One region of the Actinomadura sp. NPDC023710 genome, then DNA from elsewhere that is predicted to be linked to it. Evidence: riboswitches for the same ligand, from Rfam matches in the RefSeq annotation. Region 1 holds a riboswitch; each other region holds the start of a gene.
What was found. A riboswitch is a leader RNA that binds a small molecule or an ion and turns the genes downstream of it on or off. The one in region 1 is predicted to bind cyclic di-AMP.
Positions count from the first base shown of each region.

Region 2: linked by a shared signal. The riboswitch ahead of AB0H37_RS31840 (NlpC/P60 family protein) and the one ahead of AB0H37_RS36705 (C40 family peptidase) in region 1 are both predicted to bind cyclic di-AMP.
Region 3: linked by a shared signal. The riboswitch ahead of AB0H37_RS43415 (CHAP domain-containing protein) and the one ahead of AB0H37_RS36705 (C40 family peptidase) in region 1 are both predicted to bind cyclic di-AMP.

Region 1 is NZ_JBFAGB010000044.1:202-7,759, reverse strand. Features, by position in the region: gene AB0H37_RS36730 (bifunctional lytic transglycosylase/C40 family peptidase) at 1-985, shown strand, start outside; gene AB0H37_RS36725 (MarR family transcriptional regulator) at 999-1,502, opposite strand; gene AB0H37_RS36720 (amidohydrolase family protein) at 1,564-2,853, shown strand; gene AB0H37_RS36715 (Mut7-C RNAse domain-containing protein) at 2,882-3,664, shown strand; gene AB0H37_RS36710 ((deoxy)nucleoside triphosphate pyrophosphohydrolase) at 3,693-4,082, shown strand; gene AB0H37_RS36705 (C40 family peptidase) at 4,447-5,463, opposite strand; cyclic di-AMP (ydaO/yuaA leader) riboswitch at 5,471-5,601, opposite strand; gene typA (translational GTPase TypA) at 5,792-7,558, shown strand, end outside.
Region 2 is NZ_JBFAGB010000032.1:104,980-115,510, forward strand. Features, by position in the region: gene AB0H37_RS31805 (L-aspartate oxidase) at 1-102, shown strand, start outside; gene nadC (carboxylating nicotinate-nucleotide diphosphorylase) at 99-956, shown strand; gene AB0H37_RS31815 (type III pantothenate kinase) at 971-1,753, shown strand; gene lysX (bifunctional lysylphosphatidylglycerol synthetase/lysine--tRNA ligase LysX) at 1,852-3,306, shown strand; gene AB0H37_RS31825 (cytochrome P450) at 3,293-4,519, opposite strand; gene AB0H37_RS31830 (LacI family DNA-binding transcriptional regulator) at 4,575-5,696, opposite strand; gene AB0H37_RS31835 (LuxR C-terminal-related transcriptional regulator) at 6,086-6,316, shown strand; gene AB0H37_RS31840 (NlpC/P60 family protein) at 6,900-7,895, opposite strand; cyclic di-AMP (ydaO/yuaA leader) riboswitch at 7,899-8,105, opposite strand; gene AB0H37_RS31845 (amino-acid N-acetyltransferase) at 8,370-8,897, shown strand; gene AB0H37_RS31850 (RDD family protein) at 8,899-9,696, shown strand; gene AB0H37_RS31855 (RDD family protein) at 9,704-10,327, shown strand.
Region 3 is NZ_JBFAGB010000075.1:6,435-16,965, reverse strand. Features, by position in the region: gene AB0H37_RS43445 (acetyl-CoA C-acetyltransferase) at 1-6, opposite strand, end outside; gene AB0H37_RS43440 (TetR/AcrR family transcriptional regulator) at 32-649, opposite strand; gene AB0H37_RS43435 (SDR family oxidoreductase) at 676-1,455, opposite strand; gene AB0H37_RS43430 (acyl-CoA dehydrogenase family protein) at 1,452-2,690, opposite strand; gene AB0H37_RS43425 (glycosyltransferase family 4 protein) at 2,715-3,977, opposite strand; gene AB0H37_RS43420 (CDP-glycerol glycerophosphotransferase family protein) at 3,961-6,852, opposite strand; gene AB0H37_RS43415 (CHAP domain-containing protein) at 7,056-7,823, opposite strand; cyclic di-AMP (ydaO/yuaA leader) riboswitch at 7,835-7,990, opposite strand; gene AB0H37_RS43410 (SpoIIE family protein phosphatase) at 8,459-10,351, opposite strand.

The DNA of each region.
Region 1 (7,558 bases):
CCCGATCCTGTTCGGCGCGAGCCAGTTCCTGTTCGGCGGCGGGATCGGCGGTGGCGGCGGCTGCGTGAACGTCGCCGGCGCCGGCGCGCAGCCCGCGGCGGCCACCGACGCGAAGTCCGTCCCCGCCGACTACCTGAAGCTGTACCAGGAGGCCGGCAAGAAGTACGGCATCCCCTGGAACCTCCTGGCGGGCGTCGGCAAGGTCGAGACCGACCACGGCAGGTCGACGATGCCGGGCGTCTCCAGCGGGGAGAACTACGCGGGCGCGGGCGGTCCCATGCAGTTCCTGGCCGCGACGTTCAAGGCGTTCGCGGTGGACGGCGACAAGGACGGCAAGAAGGACCGCTACGACCCGGAGGACGCCATCCCGACGGCCGCCGCCTACCTCAAGCACAACGGCGCCCCCGAGCGCATGCGCACCGCGATCTTCCAGTACAACCACTCGTGGGACTACGTGGACCTCGTCCTGGACTGGGCGAAGCGCTACGCCGGCGGCGAGTTCGAGGCCGTCCAGGCGAACGGGATCAACTGCGAGGACAACGAGCTGCCCGCCAACGTCGGCGCCCTCGTCAAGACGATCATCGCGTTCGCGATGGCGCAGCGCGGCAAGCCGTACGTGTTCGGCGCGAACGGGCCGGACGCCTATGACTGCTCCAGCCTGATCCAGGCCGCCTACCGGCAGGTCGGGCTCAACCTCCCGCGCACGACGTTCGAGCAGTGGCCGTTCGGCGTGAAGATCGCCAAGGGCAAGGAGCAGCCCGGCGACCTGGTGTTCTTCAACTCCGGCCCTGGGACGTCGGCCGACAACCCCGGCCACGTCGGGATGGTCATCGGCGGCGGCAAGATGATCGTGGCGAGCTGCTCGGCGTGCGTGCCCGCGATCGGCGTGAAGACCTACAAGAAGGCGAACTGGATCGGGGTGACCCGCCCGCTCGCGCGGCCGGACTTCAAGAAGAAGGTGTCCGAGCTGGCCGCGCGGCAGTAGCCGCCCGGCGGCTTCAGCGGAACCGGCGCCTGCCCACGACGAGCAGGACCTCGCGCAGCGCGTCGGCGGCGGCCCGGACGTCCTCCGGCGGCACCCGGGCCATGACCTCCTCGTGCGCCGTCCCCGACGCGGCCAGGGCCTGCTCGGTGACGCGCAGCCCGTCCGCGGTCAGCTGGACGAAGCGGCTGCGCGCGTCGCCGGCGTTGGCCTCGCGCTCCACGTAGCCCGCCTTCTGCAGCCGCTGCAGGACGTTGCTCGTCCCGCCCGAGGTGAGGAACGCCGAGCGCGTGAGCTCGCTCGGCCTCAACCGGTACGGCTCGCCCTCCCGGCGCAGCACGGTCAGCACCTCGAACTCGGCGTAGGTGAGGCCGAGCTCGGCCAGGGGGCCCCGGAGGGCCTGCTGGACCAGCAGGGCGACGCGCCCGGCGCGCTTGCTCAGCTCCAGCATCGCGACGAGCGGCTCCGGGAGCCCGTCCCGCCGCCACGCGGCGGCCACGTCATCGATCTCGTCCTGCACGCCCCGAGCGTACTCGCTCCACTGGTTGCTTTTTAGAAAGCTAACTCTTAAGCTTTTGAGTATGACAACGACTCTCCTGATCACCAACGGCCTCGTCATCGACACCGCCCCCGAACCGACCGTGCTGGGGACCGCCGACGTGCTCGTCGAGGACGGCCGCATCGCCGCGGTCGGTCCGGACCTGGCCGTGCCGGCCGGCGCCGAGACCATCGACGCGACCGGGCACATCGTCATGCCGGGCTTCGTCGACACCCACCGGCACACCTGGCAGGCCGGGATCCGCGCCGCCCTGCCGGACGGCACGCTCCCCGCCTACCTGCGCCGCGTCCTCGGCGAGATGGCGCCCCGGTACCGCCCGGACGACGTGTTCGCCGGGACGCTCGCCGGGGCCCTGGAGTGCCTCGACTCCGGCATCACGACGCTGGTCGACTGGTCGCACATCCAGCTGAGCCCGGACCACACCGAGGCGAACATCGCGGCGCTGCGGGCCGCCGGCATCAGGGCGGTTTTCGGGTACTGCTACGGCGGCGACGGCGACCTCGGCGCGCTCGCCGCCGAGACCGGCCGCGTCCACCGCGAGCACTTCGCCGCCCCGGGCGGCCCCGTCACGATGGCGATGGCCGCGCTCGGCCCCGAGATCGCGGGCGACGAGCGCGCCCTCGCCGAGTGGCGCACGGCCCGCGAGTTCGGGCTGCCGGTCACCGTGCACATGGGCGGCCACGGCGCCGAGAGCGCCGCTCGCGGCCTGGCGTTCCTCGACGCCCACCGGCTGATGGACCACCCGGCCACGTACGTCCACGCCAACTTCTACACCGACGAGGACCTGAAGCGGATCGCCGGAAGCGGCGGGACGGTCTCCGTCGCCCCCGCCATCGAGGCCGCACTGGACATCGGCGCCCCGCCCACCGGACGCGCCCGCGGCGCCGGCGCCCCGACCGGGCTCGGCGCCGACACGGTCGCCTCCGGCCCCGGCGACATGTTCAGCGTGATGCGCGCCGCCTACGTCCTCGAACGGGGACGCCCGGACGGCGCCGGCCTCGGCTTCACCACAGCCGACGCCCTGCGGACGGCCACGATCGAGGGCGCCGAGGTCGCGGGGCTCGCGGACGTCACCGGATCGCTGACCCCGGGCAAGCAGGCCGACCTCCTCGTCCTGCGCACCGACACCTTCGGCCTCGCGGCGGCCCACGACCCCATCGCGGCCGTGGTCCTGGCGGCGGACACCCGCAACGTCGACACCGTCCTGGTCGGCGGACGGGTGGTCAAGCGCGGGGGAGTGCTGCGCGGACACGACGTCCCCGCCCTCCTGGCGCGCCTGTCGGACTCCGCCGCGCATGTGACGGCGGCCTGAACCGCGGGAATCGTCGGCCCCGCGTGGCATGCTGATCGGCGTGGAGTCCGAGATCACGATCCGCGTCGCCGACGAGCTGCTGATGTTCCTGCCCGCCACCCGGCGGGAGTCCCCGGCGCGGGTGCCCTACGACGGAACCTCGACGCTGGGGCACCTCGTGGAGTCGCTGGGCGTGCCGCTGCCCGAGGCGGGCCCGATGACCGCCGACGGCGAGCCCGCAGGCCCCGCCACCCGTCCGGAAGCCGGGGCCGAGGTCCGCGTGGCGGCGGTGCCGCGCCCCCAGCCCGTGCCGCTGGAGCCGGGCCAGGTCGCCCCCCGCTTCCTCCTCGACGTGCACCTCGGCACGCTGGCCCGGCGCATGCGCCTGCTCGGCCTCGACACCGCCTACCACAACGACATGGACGACCCGGCGCTCGTCGTCCAGGCCAACGAGGAGCGCCGCGTCCTGCTCACCCAGGACCGCGGCCTCCTGCGCCGCCGCGCCCTGTGGTTCGGCGCCTACGTCCGCGGCTCGCGGCCGGACGACCAGCTCCGCGACCTGCTCGACCGTTTCGCGCCCGTCCTGCGGCCGTGGACGCGCTGCACCGCCTGCAACGGCGAGCTCGTCCCGGTCGACAAGGAGGAGGTCGAGCGCGAGCTGCGGGCTGGCACGCGCCGCAGCTACGACGTCTACGGCCGCTGCGCCGGGTGCGGGCAGGTCTACTGGCGCGGGGCACACGGCGACCACCTTGAGGAGATCGTCCGCGACGCGACGCGTCTGGTCGACTCCCTCCGGGGGAACGGAACCGGACGGACCGGCGCCGCGGTCTGATCACGAAGACGGAGAGGAGCTGGTCGCGATCGATCTCGTGGTGGTGGTGGGGGCGGCGATCCTCGCGGACGGGCGGCTGCTGGCCGCCCAGCGCGCCGAGCCGCCGCACATGGCGGGCGGCTGGGAGCTCCCCGGCGGCAAGGTCGACCCCGGAGAGTCGGACGAGGACGCCCTGGTACGCGAGTGCCACGAGGAACTGGCCGTGAAGGTGCGCCTCGTCCGCCGCGTCGGCGGCGACTGGCGCCTGAGCGAGCGCGCCGTCCTGCGCGTCTGGACGGCCGAGCTGGTAGAAGGCGAGCCCCAGCCTCTAGAACACCTGGAACTCCGCTGGCTGACCCCGCCCGAGCTCTACGACGTCGACTGGCTCCCCGGCGACCGCCCAGTGATAGACCTCCTGGCCGCCCAGGGCCTCACCTAGAACCTCCTGAACCCGGGCCCGCCCCGCGGGGATCCACCCGGGCGCCCAAGCCCGAACGCGCCGACCCTGGCCACGGCCGAAACCAAGCAACAACCTGAAGGACCGCGATCGCGTCCGGAGGCAGGTTCGAGCGAAGCGTGAATCTGATCGAGATCGGCCGAGCACCCAAGCCGTTCACGACCGACCTCAGCCGCCACAGCAACCCCGCAACAACCCCAAGGGCCGCGATCGCGTCCGAAGGCAGGTTCAAGCGAAGCGAGAACCTGATCGCGCAGCGAGCCGCAAGGCGAGACGAAGCGATGCCAGCGATCGCCCGCGTTTATCGACGATGGAGGGCCGCCAGGCCCGAAGGAGGAGAAAAACGCTAAGAAATACGGTTCGCGCCTGCGAAGTCGGAGCGGTCGGAGAGTTTGGAGATTTTGACCACATCGCCGGTCTGGGGGGCGTGGAGGTACTTGCCGTCGCCCAGGTAGATGCCCATGTGGTGCAGGTTGCCGCCGAAGTACACGAGGTCGCCGGAGCGGAGCGCGCCGCGCGAGACCTTCGTTCCCATGGCGAACAGGTCGCCGGTGTAGTGCGGGAGGCCGGGCTTGCCGACCTGGCCGTAAGCCCAGACGACGAGGCCGGAGCAGTCGAAGCTGCTCGGTCCGGCGGCGGCCCACACGTACGGGGAGCCGAGCTTGGTGAGCGCCTTGCGGGCCATCTTCGCGGGCAGGCCGGAGCCCTTGACGGTGGCGCTGAGGCCGGTGCGCGGGTCGCTCGCGTGGGTGGTGGTCAGCTTGTCGAGGCGCTTCATCACCTCGGAGACCTTGGTCCTGGCCGCCTCGCGCGCCTTCTTGGCGTCGTCCCAGGCCTTCTTGACCTGCGCGGTCTTCGCCTTCGCGGTGCGCTCCGCGGCGTCGGCCTGGTCGATCTGCTTCTTCAGGGCGAGGACGGCGGTGGCCTGGCTCTGCGCGAGGTAGGCGCGGTCGGACAGCCCCTCGGGGGAGGCGCCGGAGCCGAAGAGGACGTCGGGGCTGCCGGCCATGTAGTTCGCGGCGGCCAGGGCGCCGAGCCGCCGGCGGGCGGGCTCGGCGAGGGCGCGGAGCCGCTCGGCCTCCTTGGTGGCGTCCTGCTCGGCCTTGCGGGCCTTGTTGAACTCCACACGGGCCTTGTTGAACTTCTCCGTGAGGATCTCGGCCTCTTCGTTCAGCGCGTCGAGGCTCTTGCGCAGGCCCTTCTCGGTCGTCGGCGTGGGGCTCGGAGCCGACGGCGCGGAGGCGGGCCGGAACGGCTGCGCGGCGTGGGCGAGGTTCGGCGCGGTGGCGCCGAGGCCGATCAGGAGCAGGGTGGCGGTGGCGGTGGGCAGAACGCGACGCCGCCGGTGGGAATCCGGAGCCAAGCCGGTGTTCTCCTCTCCTCGTACGCCTACCGGGTTAGCTGACGGGTTCGGGCCGGAGTCGCCCTACGACGAGCGTCGATTCACCCCGAGGGTGGTGGGTCCCCGGTTCTCCCGCGGGAGATTCGGCGTTCCGGCCGCAGTCCCGGGGGGTGGGACTCCGGACGACCGGATCTCGGGCAGATTACAAAGGATGCGCAAAGTTGGCCAATCGAGGCCCGTGCGACCGGTGGGACGAACGGCTCGGAGTGGGTGGTACGCCCGGCCAAGTAGAATGGGTACTGCCGCGTGTCTGCGGTGACTCCCGAACTCTCACGCAAGGCGAACCCGCATGCCCATCTCCACGCGCGACGACCTCCGTAACGTTGCGATCGTCGCCCACGTCGACCATGGCAAGACGACGCTGGTCGACGCCATGCTCTGGCAGTCCGGCGCCTTCCGCGAGAACCAGGACGTCGACGACCGGGTGCTCGACTCCAACGACCTGGAGCGCGAGAAGGGGATCACCATCCTCGCGAAGAACACCGCGGTCCTGCACAACGGGCTGACCATCAACATCATCGACACTCCGGGGCACGCCGACTTCGGCGGCGAGGTCGAGCGCGGCCTGTCCATGGTGGACGGCGTCGTGCTCCTGGTGGACGCCAGCGAGGGCCCGCTCCCGCAGACCCGGTTCGTGCTGCGCAAGGCGCTCGAGGCGCGGCTGCCGGTGATCCTTGTCGTGAACAAGACCGACCGTCCCGACGCGCGCATCGACGAGGTCGTGGACGAGACCTACGAGCTCTTCATGGACCTCGACGCCGACGAGGAGCAGATCGACTTCCCGATCGTGTTCGCGTCCGGCCGCGCCGGGCGGGCCTCGCTCGACAAGCCCGCGGACGGCACGATGCCCGGCAGCGACGACCTGGAGCCGCTGTTCAAGGTCATCACCGAGACGATCCCCGCGCCGGCCTACGACCCGGACGCCCCGCTCCAGGCGCACGTGACGAACCTGGACGCCTCCAGCTACCTCGGCCGGATCGCGCTGTGCCGGGTGCACGCCGGCACGATCAAGAAGGGCCAGCAGGTCGCCTGGTGCCGGCACGACGGCAGCGTCGACCGGGTGAAGATCACCGAGCTGCTGATGACGGAGGCGCTCACCCGCAAGCCCGCGGACGACGCCGGGCCCGGCGACATCATCGCCATCGCCGGCATCCCCGACATCATGATCGGCGACACCATCGCCGATCCGGAGGACCCGCGCCCGCTGCCGCTGATCACGGTGGACGAGCCCGCGATCTCCATGACGATCGGCACCAACACCGGGCCGATGGCGGGCCGCGAGAAGGGCACCAAGGTCACCGCCCGGATGGTCAAGGACCGGCTCGAACGCGAGCTCGTCGGCAACGTGTCGATCCGGGTGCTGCCGACCGAGCGTCCCGACGCCTGGGAGGTGCAGGGCCGCGGCGAGCTCGCCCTGGCGATCCTGGTGGAGAACATGCGCCGCGAGGGCTACGAGCTGACCGTCGGCAAGCCGCAGGTCGTCACGCGGGAGATCGACGGCAGGAAGCACGAGCCGGTCGAGCGGCTCACCGTCGACATCCCCGAGGAGTACCTCGGCGCGGTCACGCAGCTGATGGCGGTCCGCAAGGGCCGCATGGAGCACATGACCAACCACGGCACCGGCTGGATCCGGATGGAGTTCCTCGTCCCGGCCCGCGCCCTGATCGGGTTCCGCACCGAGTTCATGACCGAGACGCGCGGCACCGGCATGGCGCACCACGTCTTCGAGGACTACGAGCCCTGGTTCGGTGAGCTGCGCACCCGTCCCTCGGGTTCGCTCGTGGCCGACCGGTCCGGCGCCGCCACCGCCTACGCGATCACCAACCTCCAGGAGCGCGGGACGTTCTTCGTCGGCCCGACCACCGAGGTGTACGAGGGCATGATCGTGGGGGAGAACTCCCGCGCCGACGACATGGACGTCAACATCACCAAGGAGAAGAAGCTCACGAACATGCGGTCGTCCACCGGCGACGAGCTGGAGCGGCTCACCCCGCCCCGTCTCCTGTCGCTGGAGGAGGCCCTGGAGTTCTGCCGCGAGGACGAGTGCGTCGAGGTC
Region 2 (10,531 bases), on a different contig from region 1:
CCCGAGCGCGCGGACCGGACGTGGCGCGGCCACCTCGTCACCCGCCTGGCGGGGAACGCCCTGACGACCACCTACGCACCTCTGGAAGGGAAGCGCTCATGACACCGGAACTCTCGCAGGGACTGACCGCCGCCGGGCTGGATCCACAGGCTGTGGAAAACCTTGTCCGCACGGCGCTGGCCGAGGACGGCGAGGTCGACGTCACCAGCACCCCGATCTTCGCGCCGCAGGACACCGCGAGCGGGGAGCTGAAGGCGCGCGAGGAGGGTGTCGTCGCGGGCGTTCCGGTGGCGTGCGTCGTCTTCGAGCTGCTGGACGTCGCCTACGAGGCGAAGGTCGAGGACGGCGACCGGGTCGCGCCCGGGCAGGTCCTCGTCGCGGTCGGCGGTTCTACCAGGGCGATCCTGAGGGCGGAGAGGACGGCACTGAACCTCCTCACGCACCTGTCCGGAATCGCGACCGCCACGCGCCGGTGGATGGACGCCATGGAGGGCACCAAGGCGAAGGTCCGCGACACCCGCAAGACCCTTCCCGGCCTGCGGGCCCTGCAGAAGTACGCCGTGCACTGCGGAGGCGGCGTCAACCACCGGATGGGCCTGCACGACGCCGCGCTCATCAAGGACAACCACATCTCGGCGGCCGGCGGGGTCACCAAGGCGTACGAGGCGATCCGCGCCGTGTACCCGTCCCTGCACGTCCAGGTGGAATGCGACACCCTCGCGCAGGTCGAAGAGGCTCTGGCGGTGGGCGCCACGAGCATCCTGCTCGATAACATGACCGACGCCGAAATGACCGAGGCGGTGCGGCTCGTGGCAGGGCGGGCGGAACTCGAGGCCAGCGGTGGCCTTACCCTGGAGCGGGCCCGAGACGTCGCCGTGACCGGGGTGGACTACCTTGCGGTCGGCGCGCTGACGCACTCGGCGCACGTGTTCGACATCGGCCTTGACTTCACCTGAACAGCGGGGACCTGATGCTGCTGACCATCGACGTCGGTAACACCCAGACCGTTCTCGGTCTCTTCGAGGGCGACGAGGTGATCGAGCACTGGAGGATCAACACCGATCCGCGGCGCACCGCCGACGAGATCGCGGTGGTCCTGCAGGGACTCGTCCAGCAGAGCCCGCTGCTGGCCGAGACCGACATCAGCGGCATCGCGCTGTGCTCCACGGTCCCCTCCGTCCTGCACGAGATGCGGGAGATGTGCCGCCGCTACTACGGCGACGTGACCGCGGTGATCGTGGAGCCCGGCGTCAAGACCGGCGTCCCCGTCCGGATGGACAACCCGAAGGAGGTCGGCGCCGACCGCATCGTGAACGCGCTCGCCGCCGTCCACACCCACGGCGGGCCCGCGATCGTGGTCGACTTCGGCACCGCCACCACCTTCGACGCCGTCTCCGCCAAGGGCGAGTACGTGGGCGGCGCGATCGCCCCCGGCATCGAGATCTCGATCGACGCGCTGTCGTCCCGCGGCGCGCAGCTCCACAAGATCGAGCTGGTCCGGCCGCGCAACGTGATCGCCAAGAACACGGTCGAGGCGCTGCAGTCCGGGATCATCTTCGGCTTCGCCGGCCAGGTGGACGGCATCGTCGAGCGCATGTCGGAGGAGCTCGCCGAGGACCCGCAGGAGGTCACGGTCATCGCCACCGGCGGCCTCGCCCCCCTCGTCCTGGAGGAGTCCCGCTGCATCGACGAGTTCGAGCCGTGGCTCACCCTCATCGGTCTCCGGCTCATCTACGAGCGCAACACGCCGTGACGGGCCGGTGATCGCGCCGAAGTCGTTCGCCCCGCACCGGACGGGCTGGATAGCCTTGCGATGTGAGTGACGAGACCTTCGACGAGCTCCCGGAGCAGATGCGCGTGCGCCGGGAGAAGCTCGACCGGCTCCGCGAGAGCGGGATCGACCCCTACCCGGTGACCTTCCCGCGTACGGCGACGACCGCCGAGATCCGCGCGAAACACACCGGCCTGGAGCCGGGCACCGAGACGGGCGAGAAGGCCGGCGTCACCGGTCGCGTCATGCTGGTCCGCAACACCGGGAAGCTGTGCTTCGCCACCATCCGGGACGCCGGCGGCGACATCCAGGTCATGCTGTCGCTGGCCAAGGTCGGGCAGGAGCAGCTCGACTTCTGGAAGCGGGAGGTCGACCTCGGCGACCACGTCGGCGTCGAGGGCGAGATCATCACCTCCCGCCGCGGCGAACTGTCGATCATGGCGGACCGGTTCGCGATCACGTCCAAGTGCCTGCGGCCGCTGCCGGAGAAGCACGCCGGCCTGACCGACCCGGAGGCGCGGGTCCGGCAGCGCTACGTCGACCTGATCGTCAACGACGAGGCGCGGCGGATGGCGCGGCTGCGCAGCGCGACCGTCCGCGCGGTCCGCGACTTCTGGCACGAGGAGGGCTACCTCGAGGTCGAGACGCCCATGCTCCAGCCGGTCCACGGCGGAGCCGCGGCGCGCCCGTTCCGGACGCACATCAACGCCTACGACATGGACCTCTACCTGCGCATCGCGATCGAGCTGTACCTCAAGCGGCTCGTCGTCGGCGGCATCGAGAAGGTCTTCGAGATCAACCGCAACTTCCGCAACGAGGGCGCGGACTCCACGCACAACCCCGAGTTCACGATGATCGAGGCCTACGGGACCTACCTCGACTACAACGACATGGCCGACCTGACCCAGCGGATGTACAAGAAGGCGGTCGTCGCCGCCCTCGACACCACCGTGGTCGTCCATGACGGCGTCGAGATCGACCTCGGCCTCGCGGAATGGCCGCGGATCACCCTGTACGGGGCGGTGTCGGAGGCCCTCGGCGAGGAGATCACGCCGCACACGCCGATCGAGTCGGTGCGCAAGCTCGCGGACGCCCGTGACATCTCGTGGGACCCCAAATGGGGGCAGGGCAAGCTCGTCCAGGAACTCTTCGAGGAGCTGGTCGAGCACACCCTCGTCCAGCCCACGTTCGTCATGGACTACCCGGTCGAGACGTCCCCGCTGACCCGACAGCACCGCGAGGAGCCGCTGCTCACCGAGAAGTGGGATCTCATCGGGTTCGGCACGGAGCTCGGCACCGCCTACTCCGAGCTGGTCGACCCGATCGAGCAGCGCCGCCGCCTCACCGAGCAGTCGCTGCTCGCCGCGGGCGGCGACCCCGAGGCCATGCAGCTGGACGAGGACTTCCTGCGCGCCCTGGAGTACGCGATGCCCCCCACGGGGGGGATGGGCGCCGGCATCGACCGCATGATCATGGCGTTCACCGGCAAGGGGATCCGCGACACGATCCTGTTCCCGCTGGTCAAGCCCGAATGACGACCGGAAGCTCGCGCAGCCCGCGCAGCACGAGGTTGTCGCGGTAGACGACGTCGTCGGCCGCGAGGGCCACGTCGCGCTCGAACAGTTTGCCGAGCGCGACGCGGCCCTCCAGCCGGGCCAGCGGCGCGCCGAGGCAGAAGTGGACGCCGTGCCCGAACGCCAGGTGCCTCGGCGTGTCGCGTCCCTCGGCGTAGCGGAGCAGGTCCAGCCGGTCGGGCTCGTCGAAGACCGCCGGGTCGCGGTTGGCGGCGCCCGTCAGCAGGAGGACGAGCTTCCCGCGCTCGATGAGCGTGCCGTCCAGGTCGACGTCCTCCAGCGCCGACCGCAGGGTCAGCTGCACCGGCGGGTCGAAGCGCAGCAGCTCCTCCACCGCCGCCTGGGCGTTCTCCGGCCGCTCCCGGAACAGCCGCGACTGCGCGGGATCGCGGAGCAGCGCCAGCGCGCCGTTCCCGATGAGGTTCACGGTCGTCTCGTGGCCCGCCACGAGCAGCAGGATGCACGTCGCCAGCAGTTCCTGCTCCGACAGGGCGTCTCCGCCGTCGGAGACGCCCACAAGGGCGCTCAGCAGGTCCTCGCGCGGCTCGGCCCGGCGCTCGGCGGCCAGCTCCCGGAAGTACTCCCCGAACTCCTCGCGCGCCGCGTCCCGCTGGGCGATCTCTGCCTCCGGCAGCAGGAAGTCGGGGTCCAGCCCGCGCGCGAGGCTGTCCGACCAGCCCTTGAACAGGTCGCGGTCCTCGGCGGGGACACCGAGCATCTCGCTGATCACGATGACGGGCAGCGGGTAGGCCAGCGTCGCGATCAGGTCGACCTCGCCGGAGACGGGCTCCAGCAGCGCGTCGACGACCTCCTCGACCCGGGGCCGCAGCCGCTCCACGAGGCGGGGTGTGAACGCCTTGCTGACGAGCCGGCGCAGCCGCGTGTGGTCGGGCGGGTCCATGGTCAGGAACGACCGGTGCCGCGCCTGCACCTCGCGCCACACGCCGCCGCCCGACGGACGGTGCCCGAACCGCGGGTCGCGCAGGACCCGCTCGCACAGCTCGTAGGACGCGGTGACGCGCAGGCCGACGTCCGTCCGATGCAGGCTCCGCCCGCCGGCTCCGAGCGTCCGGTAGTGGGCGTACGGGTCGGCGCGGAACGCCGGGTCGCCCGGATCGAAGCCGAGTACCGCCGTCGCCCCGGCCTGCACCGTCCGGCCCGTCGTGTCCTCCATGCCTTCAGCGGACCCGAATCCGAGACGAGATGTCAACAGCGCCGGCCGCGTGGCGCTAGGCGCTTTCCCGAATCACCAGGTCGGGCCGCTGGACGACCTGGCGGTGCTGGTGGGACTTGCCCTCGCCGATCTCGGCCATCGCCAGCTCGGCGGCCTCCCAGCCGAGCGCGCGGCGCGGCTGGCGGACGGTGGTGAGCGGCACGGCGGCGCTCGCCGCGAGCTCGATGTCGTCGTAGCCGATCACGGCGATGTCCTCGGGGACGCGGACGCCGAGCCGGGTCAGCTCGTTGATCAGGCCGATCGCGAGCAGGTCGTTGGCGCAGAACACGCCGTCGGGAACCGGTGACATGGCCATGATCTGGTGTGCCGCGGCCCGTCCCTCCGTGGGGCTCAGGGCGTCCTTGACCAGGACCGGGGGCTTGCCGAGGCCCGCCTCGACGATCGTGCGGGCGGCCCCGTCGCGGCGTTCCACGCACGGCTGCGGCTCGGGGGTCCCGGTCACGAACGCGATGCGGTTCCGTCCGATGCCGAGCAGGTACGCGGCGGCGGCCTCGCCGCCCGCCACATGGTCGACCCGGGCGGAGCACACGTCGGAGGCGTCGCGGTCGATCAGCACCACGCTCATGCCCGCGGCGCGCAGCCGGGAGATGTCGCGGGGGCCGATCCCGACCGGGATGACCAGGACCCCGGCGGCGTGCTGGTCGGCGAGCAGTTCCAGCAGGCGGATCTCTTTGTCGGCGGAGTGGTCGCTGGACAGCCAGAGGGCGTCGTGGCCCGCCGCGTTGAGCGCGGCCTCGGCGCCCCGAGCGACATCGGTCGCGTACGGGTTGGCGAGGTCCTCGACGAGGACGCCGAACGCCCGGCGCGGCTGGTCGCCGAACTCGCCCGCGGTCCGTTCGGGGCCCGTGCGGAGCCGGCGCGCGGACTCGTTGCGGACGAATCCGAGCTCCTCGATCGCCGCGCGGACGCGGTCACGGGTAGCTTCGGCCACGAGGTCTGGCCGGTTTAGGACATTCGAAACGGTCCCAACTGAGACTCCAGCACGCCTCGCGACCTCACGAATACTGGTCTGTGGCAACTCGCTCCTCGTCCCGCTCCATGGGCGTTTTCCCAGGTAGTGGAGTTTGGCATGGCGGGGCACCGAATGCACGGTCACACATGGTGAGCGAACGGGCACGCAGCGCTCTTGACCGGCGCTTGACGGGCCGGATCCGGCCGCCTAGCGTTCCGAGCCGAAGCGTAGCTTGAAACGATTCACGATCTTCGTTCACTGCGAGGACCGGTGGTTTCGGCGAGAAGGGGCGGGCGGATGGCTGGCGATCACATCCCGTCTCCCTCGGCAGGCCAACGAGTGAATCGTCACCCGGAGTTCCCCCGTACACCCCCGCAATCGGCCATGCGGCCACCTCCGGCCAAGCGCGTGAGACAGAAAAGGAATCCGATGATCTAAGTCCGGAAGGGTCCGGACCCGGCAACCCAACGCGCGTACAGATCGAGGTCCAACCCGTGCCTGTGCAGCGGACGGCTGCATCCCCGCGGTCATCACCACGGACGAGGGAGGACGGAGTGGAAACAGCCACACTCGCACGTCGTGGCACCGACGATTTCGGGCTGAGCGAGGAAGAGATCCGGTTGCTCGCCCAGATCGCCAGCGGTGTCACCGCCGATGTGGCGGCACGCAAGCTGGAACTGAGCGCTCGGACCTTGCGGCGCCGGCTGCGGACGATCTGCGACCGGCTGGAGGTCAACACCCCTATCGAGGCCGTGGTGTGGGCGGCCCGGAGGCAGCTCATCTAGCGATGCACCCCCCGACGCTCGCCAGGGGACGGCGAGCGTCATCCGGAGAAACGGCGGCTCATCCGAATTCCGTCCGACCCCGCAGCGGCGGCGCCCGCGTCCTGGCAGGTAGGTCCCTGCAGAAGGCGTCGCCGCGGACGGCGTTCGGGCCTGACAGGCCCACCCGGCCCGCCTCGATCTCCGGCGAGCCCGGCCCCGCGACGGCTCTGGCCGGCGCGCCCCGGCACGATCAGTTCAGCATGGTGAACGGCACCGCGAACCCGGTCGGCGTGACGGGTCGGCTCCGACAGCACTGACCGACCTCGCGACGGGCCTGATCGACGCACCTCGGCCGACCAGGGCGGCGCGGTCGGCCCCCACGATGGTCGATCGGCTTCACAGAGTCGACGGGTGCGGTGGCGGGGTTCTAGAGCCTGTCTCGAAGTGGCCTCGGGCACGCGCGCGAACGCGTGACCTGCCCGGTGCGGCGAAGCCGGAGGCGAGCGAAACCGGGCAGATCGCGAAGCGATGCCGCGTTCGCCCAGGTCCGGTCACGTAGCGAGCCGCCAGGCGAGCGAAGTGGGCCGGGACTTCGAAACACGGCCTAGGCGACCCGGACGCCGCCCGCGAAGGGGCGTCCGTTCATGGAGGCGATCTTCACGACGTCTCCGGTGTGCGGGGCGTGCAGCATCTTGTCGCCGCCGACGTAGATCCCCATGTGGTGCAGGTCGGAGTAGAAGAAGACGAGGTCGCCCGGCTGAAGATCGCCGCGCGACACGTGCGTGCCGGCGTTCCACTGGCTGCCGGTGTAGTGCGGCAGGTTGATGCCTACCTGCCTGTAGGCCCACATCGTCAGGCCGGAGCAGTCGAAGGTGGTCGGGCCGGCGGCGCCCCACACGTACGGGCGGCCGATCTTGCCCATCGCGTAGCGGAGCGCCTGCGCGGCCTTGCCGGTGCCGATGACGGGGAGCTTGGCGAGCTGGGTGGGGTCCTTGTCGACGAGCTTGCCGCGGATCTTCTCGTAGGAGTCGGTGATCTTCGTACGCTGCGAGTCGAGCTGCGTCTTCAGGGCCTTCACCTGCTTGGCGCGGGCCTCGGCCGACTTGCGGGCCCGCTGAGCGGACTGCATGGCCTGCATCAGCCCGAGCACCTGGGTGCTGTCCTGCTTGGCGAAGTAGTGGAGGGTCGCGGCCTGGTCGAGGATGGACTGCGGGTCCTGGGAGGCGACGAACGAGACCGCGGGGTCGGAGCCGCCCTGCATGTAGCTCGTCGCCGCGAGGGATCCGACCTTCTGGCGGAGCGCCTCCAGCGTCTTCTCCTGGCGCTTGGCGTTCTCCGTGGCGACCTTGGCGGCGCGCTGCGACTGCGCGAGCCTGACCTTCAGCCCGTTGTACTGCTCGGTGAGCTGTTCCAGCTGGTCGGCGAGCTTGAGCGCCTTCGTCCTCAGCTCCTTGGCGGAGGGCTCGGGGTCGGCGTGCGCGACGGCGATCGCATGCGGGGCGATCGCGTGCGGAGCGGCCGAAACGACGGCGAGCGCGCCGACCATGATGGCCGCGCGCCCACGGAAGTGTGAAAGGGAAGCATGCCGCGATCGCTTCACGAATACTCCTCTCCTCAGCCGCCTACCGGGTTAGCTGACGGGTTCGGGCCGGAGCGGCCCGTCCGCGTCCGTGGGCGAACCGATCGCCCGCGACTGCGGATTCACCCCTCACGGTGGTCGCTCAGGGCGATTCCCCGAAACGCTCCGAAAGTGGGTCCCCGGCTCCCCGGGCAGCTGGTTGCGACCCGTGGGACTCGGCGGTGCGGCCTCCGTCCTACGGTGGGCCGACGTCAGCGATGGACACTAACGGACCCCGCATTGGATGCCAACCAGAACATGCGAATTCGCAGGTCGCGCTGCGCGGTGAACGAGGGAATCGCCGGATGGGTCGCCTTCCGTGCGCTGTGTTCTGCCTCACTTTCGACGCCCCCTCGGCAGTGCCTAGTCTCTTTTATCTAGTCACTTGCGCGCGGTGCCCGGCACGGGCGGACGGAGGGCGTCGCCCGGCGAGCACGCGGCGTTCGATAATCTCGCCTGCTTGTGGAAGTCGTGATCCGGCGTGCACGTACCGCCGACGTCCAGGAGATCCGCAGGCTCGTCGACCTGTACGCCGGGTCGGGGCGTCGCCTGCTGAAGAAGACGACGGTCAAGCTGTACGAGGACGTCCAGGAGTTCTGGGTCGCCGAGGACGTCCAGCACGGGACGCCGGGGCCGCTCGTCGGCTGCGGCGCCCTCCACGTCATGTGGGAGGACCTCGCGGAAGTCCGTTCGGTCGCCGTGGACAAAGGATGCGGGGGACGGGGAATCGGGCACCGGATCGTGACCCGCCTCCTGGAGAACGCGCGTGAACTCGGCGTGCGAAGGGTGTTCTGCCTTACCTTCGAGGTGGAGTTCTTCGCCCGCCACGGCTTCCAGCAGATCCTGGGGACTCCGGTGGCGCCAGAGGTGTACGAAGAACTTCTCCGCTCCTACGACGAAGGCGTGGCAGAGTTCTTGAACCTCGACCGGGTCAAGCCGAATACGTTGGGCAACACCCGGATGTTGCTTCGCCTGGAGGACTGAGATGAGCGATTCCCCCCACGGCGGGCGGCCTTACCAGCCCCGGCAGGGGCAGGGTTCCTACGGCCCGCCGCCTCCGTACCAAGGTTCTCAGTGGCAGCAACCACAGCAGCGGTCGTCCCAGCAGCAGTGGGAACAGCAGTCCCAGCAGCAATGGCAGCCGCAACAGGAGCAGTGGAACCAGCAGCCCGCCTACGACGACTACGGCTCCTACGACGACGCCGGTGACCCGGTGCTGGCGCCGATCCACCGTAGGGCGGGAGCGCGAATCATCGACAACGCGCTCGTCGCGGTCTTCGGGTTCGCGCTCGTCCTCCCGGTGACGATCGGCGCATTCGGTCTGGGCAAGCCCGGCAGCAAGACGGAAGACGAGGGGGGTGTGTGGAACTGGCCCATCATCTTCACCCTCTTCTGCGTCCTGTCCGTGCTGCCGTTCATCTACGAGGCCGTGCAGTTGTCCATGTGGGGACGGACGCTGGGGAAGCGCGTCCTGGGCCTGGGCGTCGTTCAGGCGCGGCCCGCGGGCACCCCCATCACCACGACGCAGGCCGTCTGGCGGGCCGGGATCACCCACGTCGGTTACCAGCTCGGCGTCTTTTTCTTCCTCGTCCTGGCGGTGATGGTGTGGGACTACGCCGCGTACGGGATGGTGCTGGTCTGGGCGGGCGCGCTGATGGCCTACCTGTGGGCGATCTGGGACCAGCCCCTGCATCAGTCGCTGCACGATCGCTTCGCCGGCACACTCGTCATCGACGAGCGGGTCGGATATGACGATTCCGAGTACTCCGAGTACGCGGGCTAAGGGCACGATGGCGGCACCGCTCGCCGAGCCGGGGCAGAGGCTCCTGGCGCGCGTCGTGGACACGCTCGTCGTCGGCGTCCCCGTCGTTCTGGTCGTGCGCGAACTGGTGTCCGGGCACACGGCGGACGTCATGGCTCCGTCCGCCGTGGCCGGATGCATGCTGCTGTACGAAGCGATCCAGCTCGCCCTCTGGGGCCGGACGCTGGGCAAGCGCGTCGCGGGCATCGAGGTGGTCGCGGCGACGGCTCAGGAGGCGCCTGAAGCGGCGCCACGGGGGGCTGGGGGAGCGGACGAGAACGCCGGGCTCGGCGACGTGTCGGCCCTCCCCGTGTCCGTGCCCGGATTCGTGCCCGTGGCCGCTCCTGAGCCCGAGGAGACCGCGGCTCCGCCGGGGGCGGAGGCCGTAGGCGCGTCCACGCGTCCGGACGTTCTGCGCTGCGTTCTGCGGGCCGCCGTCTATTCGGTGCCGATCGGGCTGCGTCCGATTCCCGTTCTGGGTCTGCTCGCGAGCATCTTCTGGGTCGCGAACGCGGGGGCCGTGTTCGAGGGCGTTCGACGCCAGGCTGTTCATGACAGGCTCGCGGGGACGCTCGTGGTAAAACGCCCGCGGCCCGAATCCTCGGCCTTCTGAGGCCCTCTCCGCCGCACCGGGAGGTGCTCGCGGGGCCCCGATAACACCCGTCCGATACCGCGCACTCGCGTGCGCGGCCGGACGTGCGGCCTGGTCCCCTCGCCTGCGCCATACATGTTTTCGTCGAGATGGGCGCTGTTTCCGGACGTCCGAGGCGTCGGCGGCATATGCCCGCTCGTTCCGGTTACGGTCCTGAAACCGGTG
Region 3 (10,531 bases), on a different contig from region 1:
GGCCATGGGGGTGTCTCCTTCGTACGGGGGCCTAGCTCGCCCGGATCCCTTCGAGGAACATGGCGAGGTACTGCTTGGCGATGTCGTCGGCGGACAGCCGCCCGCCGTGCTGGTACCAGTTGGCCGCGACCCAGACGGTGTCGCGGATGAAGCGGTAGATGAGGGTCCGGTCGAGGTCGGCGCGGAAGGCGCCCTCCTTGACGCCGCGGTCCAGCAGGGACAGCCACATCTCCTCGAACCGTCGCTGGGAGTCCAGGAGGTAGCGGAACCGCTCGCTGGTCGCGAGGTGCTTGGACTCGTTCTGGTAGAGGACGACGGCGGGACGGTGCTTGTCGATCGAGCGGAACGACTCGACGACGACGGCCTCCAGGGTGTCGCGCGCGCTGAGCCCGGCGTCCAGGACGCGGTCGTAGGCGGCCCACATGTCGTCCAGGAACGTCGAGAGGATCTCGTCGGCCATCGACTCCTTGGAGTCGAAGTGGTAGTAGAGGCTGCCGCCGAGGATCCCGGCGGCGTCGGCCACCTGCCGGACGGTGGTGGCGGAGTAGCCCTGGGAGGCGAACACCTCGGCGGCCGTGGCGAGCAGCTCGGCCCGCCGTCCCGCGCGGGCGGCGGCGGTGCCCTCGGCGTCGCGCCGTCGTGGACTCATGCGCTGTTCCTCATGTACCGGTGTTCCTATGCGTGCTGGGAGGAGACGGAGACGACCTCGCCCGTCATGTACGACGAGTAGTCGCTGGCCAGGAAGACGATAACGTTGGCCACCTCCCACGGCTCGGCGTAGCGGCCGAACGCCTCACGGCGCGTCAACTGCTCCAGCAGCTCCTCGGACGTCACCTTGACCAGGTGCGGGTGCATGGCCAGGGACGGGGACACGGCGTTGACCCGGACGCCGAAGTCGGCGGCCTCCAGCGCGGAGCAGCGGGTGAGCGCCATGACCCCGGCCTTGGCCGCGGCGTAGTGCGACTGGCCCTTCTGGGCCCGCCAGCCGATCACCGAGGCGTTGTTGACGACGACGCCGGAGCCCTGGTCCCGCATGAGGCGCAGGGCGGCGCGGGTGCAGCGCATCGTGCCGGTGAGGGTGATGTCGAGGACGCGGCCCCACTGCTCGTCGGTCATGTCGACGAGGTCCGCCGTCCCGCCGAGGCCGGCGTTGTTGACCGCGACGTCGATGCGCCCGAACCGCTCCACGGCCCGGCCGTAGAGGGCCTGGACCTGCTCCTCGGAGGTGACGTCGCAGGGCAGCGAGGCGACCCGGTCGGCGCCGAACTCCTTCTCCAGCTCCGCCGCGGTCGCGGCGAGCCGCCGCTCGTGCGCGTCGGAGACCAGGACGCGGGCGCCCTCCTCCAGGCAGCGGCGGGCGGTGGCGCCGCCGATCCCGGCTCCGGCCGCCGCGGTGATCACGACGGCGCGGTCGGCGAGCAGGCCGTGCCCGGGGACGTAGGGGGGCGGGGTCATCCGCGTGCCTTCCTGTCGGCGGCCGGTTCACGGGGCAGGCCGAGCACCCGCTCGGCGATGATGTTGCGCTGGATCTCGTTCGACCCGGCGTAGATGGTGTCGGAGCGGGAGAACAGGAAGAGCCGCTGCCAGTCGTTCAGGTCGTAGGGCTGCGCCTGCGCGGACCCGCCGTCCGGGCCGGTTCCCGGCGCGCCGTCGGCGATGAGGCCGGCGGCGCCGAGGACGTCCATGGCCAGTTCGCCGAGTTCGCGGTGCCAGGTGCCCCAGACGAGCTTGGAGATGGACGACTCGGGGCCGGGCGCGCCCGCCGCGACGCCCGCCATGGTGCGCACCGCGTTCAGCCGCATGATCTCCAGGCCCATGTAGGACCGGGTCAGCCGGTCGCGCAGCAGCGGGTCGTCGATGGCGCCGGTGCGCCGGGCGAGATCGGCGACGCCCTCGAACTCGCGGCGGAACCCCACCTGCTGGCCGAGCGTCGCGACGCCGCGCTCGAACCCGAGCGTCGCCATCGCGATCCTCCAGCCCTCGCCGGGCGCCCCGACGATGTTGCCCGCGTCGGTGCGGGCTCCGTCGAAGAACACCTCGTTGAACTCGGAGGTGCCGGTGAGCTGGACGATGGGCCGGATGTCCACGCCGTCCTGCCGCATCGGGACCAGCAGGTACGACAGGCCCTTGTGGCGGGACGACCCCGGCTCGGTGCGGCACACGGCGAAGCACCAGTCGGCTTCGAGGGCCAGCGACGTCCACACCTTCTGCCCGTCGACCAGCCAGTGGTCCCCGGCGAGTTCGGCGCGGGTCTGCACATTGGCCAGATCGGAGCCCGCGTTCGGCTCGGAGTACCCCTGGCACCACAGCTCCCGGGCCGCCACGATCGGGGGCAGGAAGCGAGAGCGCTGCTCGTCGGTGCCGAACGCGATGATCGTGGGCCCGAGCAGGTTCTCGCCGATGTGGTTGACCCGGGCGGGCCCGTCGGCGAGCGCGTACTCCTCGTGGAAGATCACCTGCTGCTCGACGGTGGCGCCGCGGCCGCCGTACTCGCGGGGCCAGCCGACGCACGTCCAGCCGGCGGCGGCCATGTGCCGCTCCCAGGCCAGCCGCTCCTCGAACGCCTCGTGCTCGCGGCCGGGGCCGCCGAGCCCGCGGGCGTGCGCGAACTCGCCCGACAGGTTGCTCTGGAGCCAGTCGCGGACCTCGGCACGGAAGGCCCGGTCCGCGGGGGACTCGTTCTGCTTCACGCCGCGAACTCTACCAAACAGTTGTTAGAAAGAATCACCCCCCAGGGCGGGTTCGGCCTCCCGCGCCGCGCCCCGGCCCGGGACGGGGGCCCCGGCACGGGCCGGCGCGGGAGCCGGCGCGTCGGCCGCGAGCCGGCGGTGGAGCAGGTTGAACAGCCGGTCCCAGCGGGCGAGGACGGCGTCGGGGCTGAACCGCAGCACCGACGCGCGGGCGCCTGTTCCGAGCGAGCGGCGCAGCTCCGGATCCTCGATGAGCCGGCCGAGCGCGGCGGCGAAGGCGGTGACGTCGCCCGGTGCGGCCAGCAGGCCGTCCCGCCCGTCCTCGATCAGGGCCCGGACGCCCGGCGCGCAGTCGAACGCCACCGTGGGCAGCCCGTAGGCCATGGCCTCCAGCACCGACATCGGGAAGCCTTCGGCCCGCGAGGGCAGCGCGAACACCGACGCCTCGACGAGCGCCTCCTCGACGTCGGACACCACGCCCCGGAACTCGACGGAGCCGGACAGCCCGGCGGCGTCCGCCCGCGCCCGCAGCTCCGGCTCGTCCGGGCCGTTGCCGTAGACGTGCAGCCGCCACCCCGGATGCCGTCCGGCGACGCGCTCCCACGCCTCCAGCAGCAGGTCCACGCCCTTCTCGTAGGCCAGGCGGCCGACGCAGGCGACGACGGGCAGGTCGAGCGTGGGATGCACGCCGGGCGTGATGTGCAGCGCGTTCGGGATGTGGGCGACGTTGGTCATGCCGTCCCTGGCCCAGGCGTCGGCGTCCTCGGCGGTGAGCACCAGCATCCGGTCGGCCAGGGCGTAGTGCTCCTTGACCCGCCGGTACCGCGACGACCCGCGGGTCGCCTGGTAGGACTCGTGGCTCATGCCCACGACGCGCAGCCCGGAGGTGTCGGCGAGCCGCACCCACTCCATCGCCCACACCTGCGCCACGATGACGACCGCCCCCGGCCTCGCGGCGGCGAACAGCTCCGACAGGCGTGCCGCGCCGCGCCGCTGGGCGGCCGTCCGCCACAGGTCGCGGGCCCGCGCCGCCGGATCGAGCCGCCGCAACGCCTTCCGCGGACGCCAGGCGAGGACGGGCGCCCGCCACTCGCCGTGCAGCACCTCGACGGCGTAGGACCCGTCGCGGCCGTGGTGGTACGGCTCCGCCCCCCGCGTGATGCCGACGAGGGTGACGCGGTCGCCGCGCCCGGCCAGCAGCCGCGCCATGTGGTGCGCCCACCGCTGGAGGCCGCCCATGTCGTCGGCGTTGTTGCACACGATGAAGACGTCACGCGGCGCGGCCATGGCGTCTCCCCCTCCTGCTCGGCGCGGCCGGGAAGTAGCGGTCCGCCACCGTCCGCGCGGCGGTGCCGCGGTCGTGCTCGCCGAAGCGCATGGCGAACGCGCGCCGCCGCCCGGCGTGCTCGGCCTCGGCCGCGTCCAGGCCGGCGAGCGCGGCGACGAGCTCGTCCTCCGTACGCGTGATCGGCCCGGGAGCGTGCCGCTCCAGGTCGAAGTAGCCGGTGGCGAGGTCCCTGCCGTCCGGGAGGTGCAGCACGATCGGCCGGTCGAGCAGGGCGAAGTCGAACATGATCGAGGAGTGGTCGGTGACGAGCGCGTCCGCCAGCAGCAGGAGCGGCGTCACGTCGGGCACCGCGCCGACGTCCCGCATGACCGCGCGGGCGCCCGGCGGCACGTTCGCCCGGCACAGGTAGTGGGGCCGGACGAGCAGGACGTACTCCTCCCCCAGCTCCTGCGCGAAGACCGCCGGATCCACTGGCGCGTCCAGGAGCCGGACGGGACGTCCCTTCGGCCCGGTGGCGTACGTGGGCGCGTACAGGACGGCGCGGCGCCCGTCGTCCAGGCCGAGCGAGTGGCGCAGGGCCGCGACCTCGGCGGCCAGCTCCGGATCCCCGTCCACCCCGTTGACCAGGGCGTCGTTGCGGGGATACCCCACCGGCAGCAGCTCGGAGCTGACGCCGAGGCCGCTGCAGAGCGTCTCGGTGTCGTGCCCGGAGCGCACCAGGAAGCAGTCGAATCGTTCCACCATCCGCCGCAGCCGCGCCTGGTCGCCGGCCGGGCCCGACTTCAACCGCGGCTGGTCCAGCCCCATCAGCTTGAACGCCGACCCGTGCCAGGTCTGGATGTAGGTGGTCTCGGGACGCTTGCGCAGCCGGTCCGGGAAGCCCTGGTTGTCGATCCAGAACTGGGCCCGCGCGAGCGCCAGGTAGTACGCCCATGATCCGCGCTTGACGAGCCGGGCGTCGTCCGGGAACCCCTTGGGGGACGACGCGTACGACCACACCGCCGTCACCGGACGGCCGGACCTGCGCAGTTCCCGGTAGATGTACTTCGGGTTGTCGGAGTAGTGGCGGCCGAGCTGGCTCTCGAAGACCGCCAGGCCGGTCCGGACGGGCAGCCGGCTCAGTACCCGGTTGAACACGACGATCTTGGTGTTCCGGCCGGTCAGCGTCCGGCGCACCGACCTGCTCACCTCCCGGGCCCGCTGCCGGGCCAGCCGCGCCGGCCGGGACAGGGCGGCGCGCCGCGCGACGGCGCGGGTGAGCCGCGCCCACGGGCTCCCCGTCTCCAGGGCGAACGCCAGGTGCCCTCCCTCGGTGACGTACGAGCGGAGCCGGTCCCCCGCGAACCGTGTCAGCCGCGGCCGGACGGGCAGCGCGACGCCGCCGAGCGACGGTGAACCGCGGCCCTCACCGAGCCGGGTCACCACCTCCTCGCCGTCCACCCGGATGCGCAGCCGGACGTCCCAGACGGGGTCGACGAACCCGAAAGGGCGGATCTTCTGGACGGGGTCGAACTCGGCCCGCCAGGTGAGCCGGTCGCCCTCGTGCCGGACGGACGCGCGGGCCCGTCCGGTCCTCGAGCGGCGGCGCCGGTCGCGGAACTCCAGCGTCCCGGACAGCTCGGCTCCCCGCGGGATCCGCTCCAGCGGGTTCACCACGTAGCCGGCCATGAGCACGCGGCCGCCGCGCGTCTCCAGCCGTGTGACGGTGTTCGCCGGGCGCAGCTCCCGGAGGGGCCGCACGTGGAAGCCGAAGGCCGTGACGTCCAGGACGCGGCGGCCGAGCGTGCCGCGCGGGCGCCCGGCCCCCCAGTAGACGCGCCCGTCCCGCTCCACGAGGCGGGCGCGCAGCTCGGGACGTTTCACGGGGTCGTACTCGGCGGCGGCGAGCGCCCCCGCGTGGTCGCCCTCGCGGATCAGGTGCGCCGCGATCGCGGGCAGCGGGTTGGCCTGCTCGAAGACCCGCGGGTCCAGCTCGGCCAGGTAGGCGGCGGCCAGGTCGAGGAAGCGCGCCTGGTGGTCGGGGTCGCGGTCGCGCAGCTCGCGCAGGTAGAGCACCAGGTCGTGGTTGACGAACTTGACGTCCTTGGCCCGCTGCAGGTCGTAGGCGCCGCGCAGCGCGAAGAGCATGTCGATGCGGCGGTGGATCTCCAGCCGGTCGGCGAAGTTGGCCGGCTCGGCGCGCCGGTTGGAGATCGACGGCGCCGGCGTCCGCTCCCTGACCAGCCAGTTGTAGACGCGGTGCGGGATCAGGGCGGTCCGTCCCGCCTCCAGATAGGCCTCGGCGGTGAACAGCAGGTCCTCGTAGTGCAGCCGCTCGACGAACCGCAGCCCGTGCTCCTCCAGGAAGCCGCGCCGGTACGCCTTGTTGGTCGAGAGGGTGTCGTAGAGGAGATCGGGGTTCTCGCTCAGCGAGTCGTAGACGACGCTGTGCCGGTAGAGCCACGGATACCAGGGGCGGATCCGCCCCTTGGCGCCCTCGGGCAGGTCGAGGAAGATCCGGTCGCAGAGCCCCGAGACCATGTCGGCGCCGGTGTCCTCGGCGGCGGCGAGGAGGTTGAGGCAGGCGTGCCGGTCCAGCAGATCGTCGCTGTCGAGGAACATCACGTACCGGCCGGTGGACGCATCGATCCCGGTGTTGCGGGGGCGGCCGCAGCCGCCGGAGTTGACCGGCAGGTGAACGGCCCGGACCCGCCCCGGATGGGCCGCGGCGAGCCGGTCGGCGGCCTCGCCCGTGCCGTCGGTGCTCGCGTCGTCGACGATCAACGTCTCGACGCCGCCCAGGGACTGCGCCAGCGCCGAGGCCACCGCCCGCGGAAGCCTCCGGGCGTCGTTGTAGGCGATCACCACCACGCTGACATCCGGGCGCACCGCCATGGGCATCCCCCTCCGCAGACTCCGGCGTGCTGGATACCTATCCAGGAACTCCGCACTGAGCTCCAAGGGGGATCAAAGGCTGTCAACGCTTAGCATTACCCACCGTCAGCGGAGGCATTGGGCACAACACCCGGAACGCCAGAAGGCGCCCGGCGGGAGGCCGGGCGCCTTCGTCACACGTGCGCCTTCTCTAAGGCGTCGCGTCAGCGGGCGTAGTCGGGGTAGCCGTAGCCGACGACCTGCGACTTGTCGCGCACCTTCTTCTGCACCGCGTTGTCGGTGTTGCCCTCGATGGTGGAGATGGTGCCGTTGCCGTTGTCCTTGACAACGATGCCGACGTGGTCGATGTCGCCGATGTCGGCCTTCGAGCCGTCCTGCCAGTCGTAGAACACCACGGCGCCGGGCTTGGCGGTGTGGCCCCAGCGATCGGTCTGCTTGAACCAGCTGGCGTGCTGGACGGTGTAGGCGTCCCAGCCCATGTTCTTGACGCCGGTCTGGGCGCCGAGCCAGGAGACGAACATGTTGCACCACTGGGCGCCGTTGTACTCCTTGACCGAGAAGCCGCCGTCGCGCTTGGCGGTGGCCTTCGCCTGCGGAGTCGAGACGTACCACTTGTGGTACTTGGTCTCACCGCCCTTGCCCTCGTGGATGCCGACCTGCTTCTGCGCGAGCTTGATCACTTCAGCGGGCTTGACGGCGTGCGGGGGGACCTTGAAGCCCTCGCGCCGGGCCTCGGCCGCGGCGTTCTCGGCCTTCACCGTCTTGGCCTTGGAGGACTTGTGCGCGGTGGTGCCCTGCTCGGCGACCACCGCCGTCTGGGTGGAGGTGTCGGCGACCGCGCGGCCGCCGGCGAGGGGGTTGACCACAGAGAGCCCGACCGCGCCCGCCAGGACCGCGCCTACGGCGACGCCGACGGCCTTGTCCTCGGGGCTGAGGCGGTTGAGCGAAAGTCGATCGAAAAGACCGGACATACAGGGAATCTCCTTGTCTTCCATGGCGCCTACCGGGTTAGCTGACGGATTCGGGCATGGAAGCAGCCCTACGGCGCGACTCTCGGGCGCGCCGATTCACCCCAGAAACGTGGGTCCCCGGCTCCGTTCCGGTCGCACTGACCGGACGGACTCGGCCTCGCACCGCGCGAGCGGTGCAGGTTTACGGATTTCTCACTGACAGATCTTGATGAGGGGGCGCGCGTCACTGGGCGCGCATCGCGTGCGGATTCCGCTCCGCGATCCTCGGCCGCGCATGGTGCGGCCGGTGGCAACGCATGGGACGCGTTGCGTGATTCGGGATCGAAGGTACCAACCTTCTCAAGAAAAGCAAACCAGACATAAAGCAAAGTCTTGCCTGCTCAAGGCCCTTCCAAGAGACTCCCAACACCGGGACTGCGCCGCCTCTTCCCGATCTTTGTCGAGACGCCCCTCAGCCCCTTGCCCGCCGTACTTACCGGGCCTTCGGGAAAAGGTAAAGAAGATCGAATGGAGGGCGGCCGGCACTCCCCGCCCCCGGTCTGCACCACCCGCCCGCCCGTCCAGGTGAGGCGCACGTCACATTCGGCGATCTCCGCTGGTCAGGCGTGCCGTTCGTCACCGTGAGGCTCGGACGATCACTCCACGTGGATGGCGAAGAGGGTGGTGTCGTCCGCCGCCCGGTCGTGCTCCATCCGCGCGAGAACCTCGTCCAGCACCCGGTCGGGACGCGTGGAGGAGTCCTGCAGGATGTGGGTCAGGCGGGCGATCCGCTCGTCCAGATCCGCGTCCCTGCGCTCCACCAGGCCGTCGGTGTAGAGGAAGAGCATGTCGCCCGGATTCAGCCCGGTGGTGATCGTCGTGTACTCCCAGCCGGCCATGGCGCCGAGCATCGGGTCGCGGACCACCTCCAGCGGGGTCGCCCGCCCGTCCCGCACCAGGATCGGCGGCGGATGGCCCGCGCACGTCCACTCCAGGAGGTGCCGGGACGGGTCGTAGTGGGCGACGATGGCGGTGCCCGTCGCGGGCGGGTCCATGGCGCCGATCAGCTCGTTCAGCCAGCCGACCAGCCGTCCGGCCCGCTCCCCCGTGCAGGCGAGGCCCAGCAGGCCGTTCCGGGTCCGCGCCATCGCCGCCGCCGCCGGCAGCCCGTGCCCGGCGGCGTCCCCGATGGCGAACATCGCCCGCCCGTCCTGCAGGGCACGGGTCGCGAACCAGTCGCCGCCGATGCGGGCCGTGCTCTCCGCCGCCATACTGCGGATCGAGGTGCGCAGGCCCGGGAGCTGCTCGGCCTCGTCCTCGTCCGGCAGGATGGCCCGCCGCAGCGTCACCGCCACGCGCCGCTCCTGCGCCGTCCGCGCCTGCTGGCGCAGCATCTGCCGCCGGGTCTCGGCCAGCGCGTGCTCCACCCCGCGCCGCCGGGTGATGTCCTGCGAGACGATGTTGATCGAGACGGGCAGCCCGGACTCGCCGAGCACGGGCTCGGCGAACACCCACAGATGGCGGGGCGTCCCGTCATTGCCGGTCACGCGGTGCTCCGCCTCCACCGGTTCGCGGCGGGAGAACATCGTCTGGACCGCCTCCTCGACCAGCGGAAGGTCGTCGTCGGCCACGACCTTCGGCAGGTCGTGCGGCATCGGCGGCACCTCGTCGGGTGAGAGGCCGTAGTTGGCCAGCATCTGCGGCGTCCAGTCCGCCTCCCCGGTCGCCAGGTCCCACTCCCCGAATCCGATCAGGGCGAGCCGCTCGACCCTCTCCAGCCGCCGCGCGATGCGGTCCTCGGTCAGGTGGTACCGCCAGGTCACGCAGACGCCCGTCGGCACCCGCACGCACCGCACGCTCATCCGCGACGAGCGCGACAGGCCGCGCTGAGCGGTCGAGTACTGGATCGAGGGACGTTCCAACCGCGTCCCGGTCTCCAGGACCCCGACATAGTCGTCGAACAGCCCGCTGAGCACCGCCCCCGGGTCCGTCCGCAGCAACCGCAGTCCGGTCAGCTCCTCCCGGCCCCGCCCGAACATGTCCTTGGCGACGCCGTTGAGCTCCGCGAAGAGGAAGTCGACCACGTTGCCGTCCGGCCCCCGCACGGGGACAAGATGGGCCGCGGAGTCGAGCGCGCCCTCCAGCACCGCAGTCGCCGCCGGATCGTCGGGCACCCGCGCGAGGATCTCCACGTCCCCCGCGGTGTCCTCGGCCGTCACCCGGCGCAGCACGTCCTCGGCCTCCGACAGGACGGCCTGGCGCTCCGCGGGGACCTCCTCGGTGCGCGGCGCCCGGCGCCCCGCCAGCACGGCCCCCACCGGCCCGCCGCCCCCGTCCTTGACCAGCAGCGACGCCGCCTCGGCCATCTCGATGTCCAGGTCGCGCGCGAGCCAGATCAGGTGCTGCAGGGCCTCGCCCGGCGGGACGCCGAGACGCCGGGCCAGCACGACCCGCGCCTCCGCCATGACCGCACGGTCGTGCGCGGCTCCCCGCAGGTCTTCCAGGTCCGCAACGTGCACCCCGGGCTGGGTGCCCTCCGCTTCCGCCAACCCTTGTCCCCCGTTCGGCGTCACCTGCCCTTGGGAGAAAAAAGCTACATACGTCAGTGAGGGGCTATTCGCCCATCCACGGGCAAAGAGTCTAGATCTTTGCCCGGGTTTTCCCTGCGCGCCCGAACTCGACCGCTTCCGGTGACCATCTCAAAACGGACCGGTGCCACGCCCTGTGAC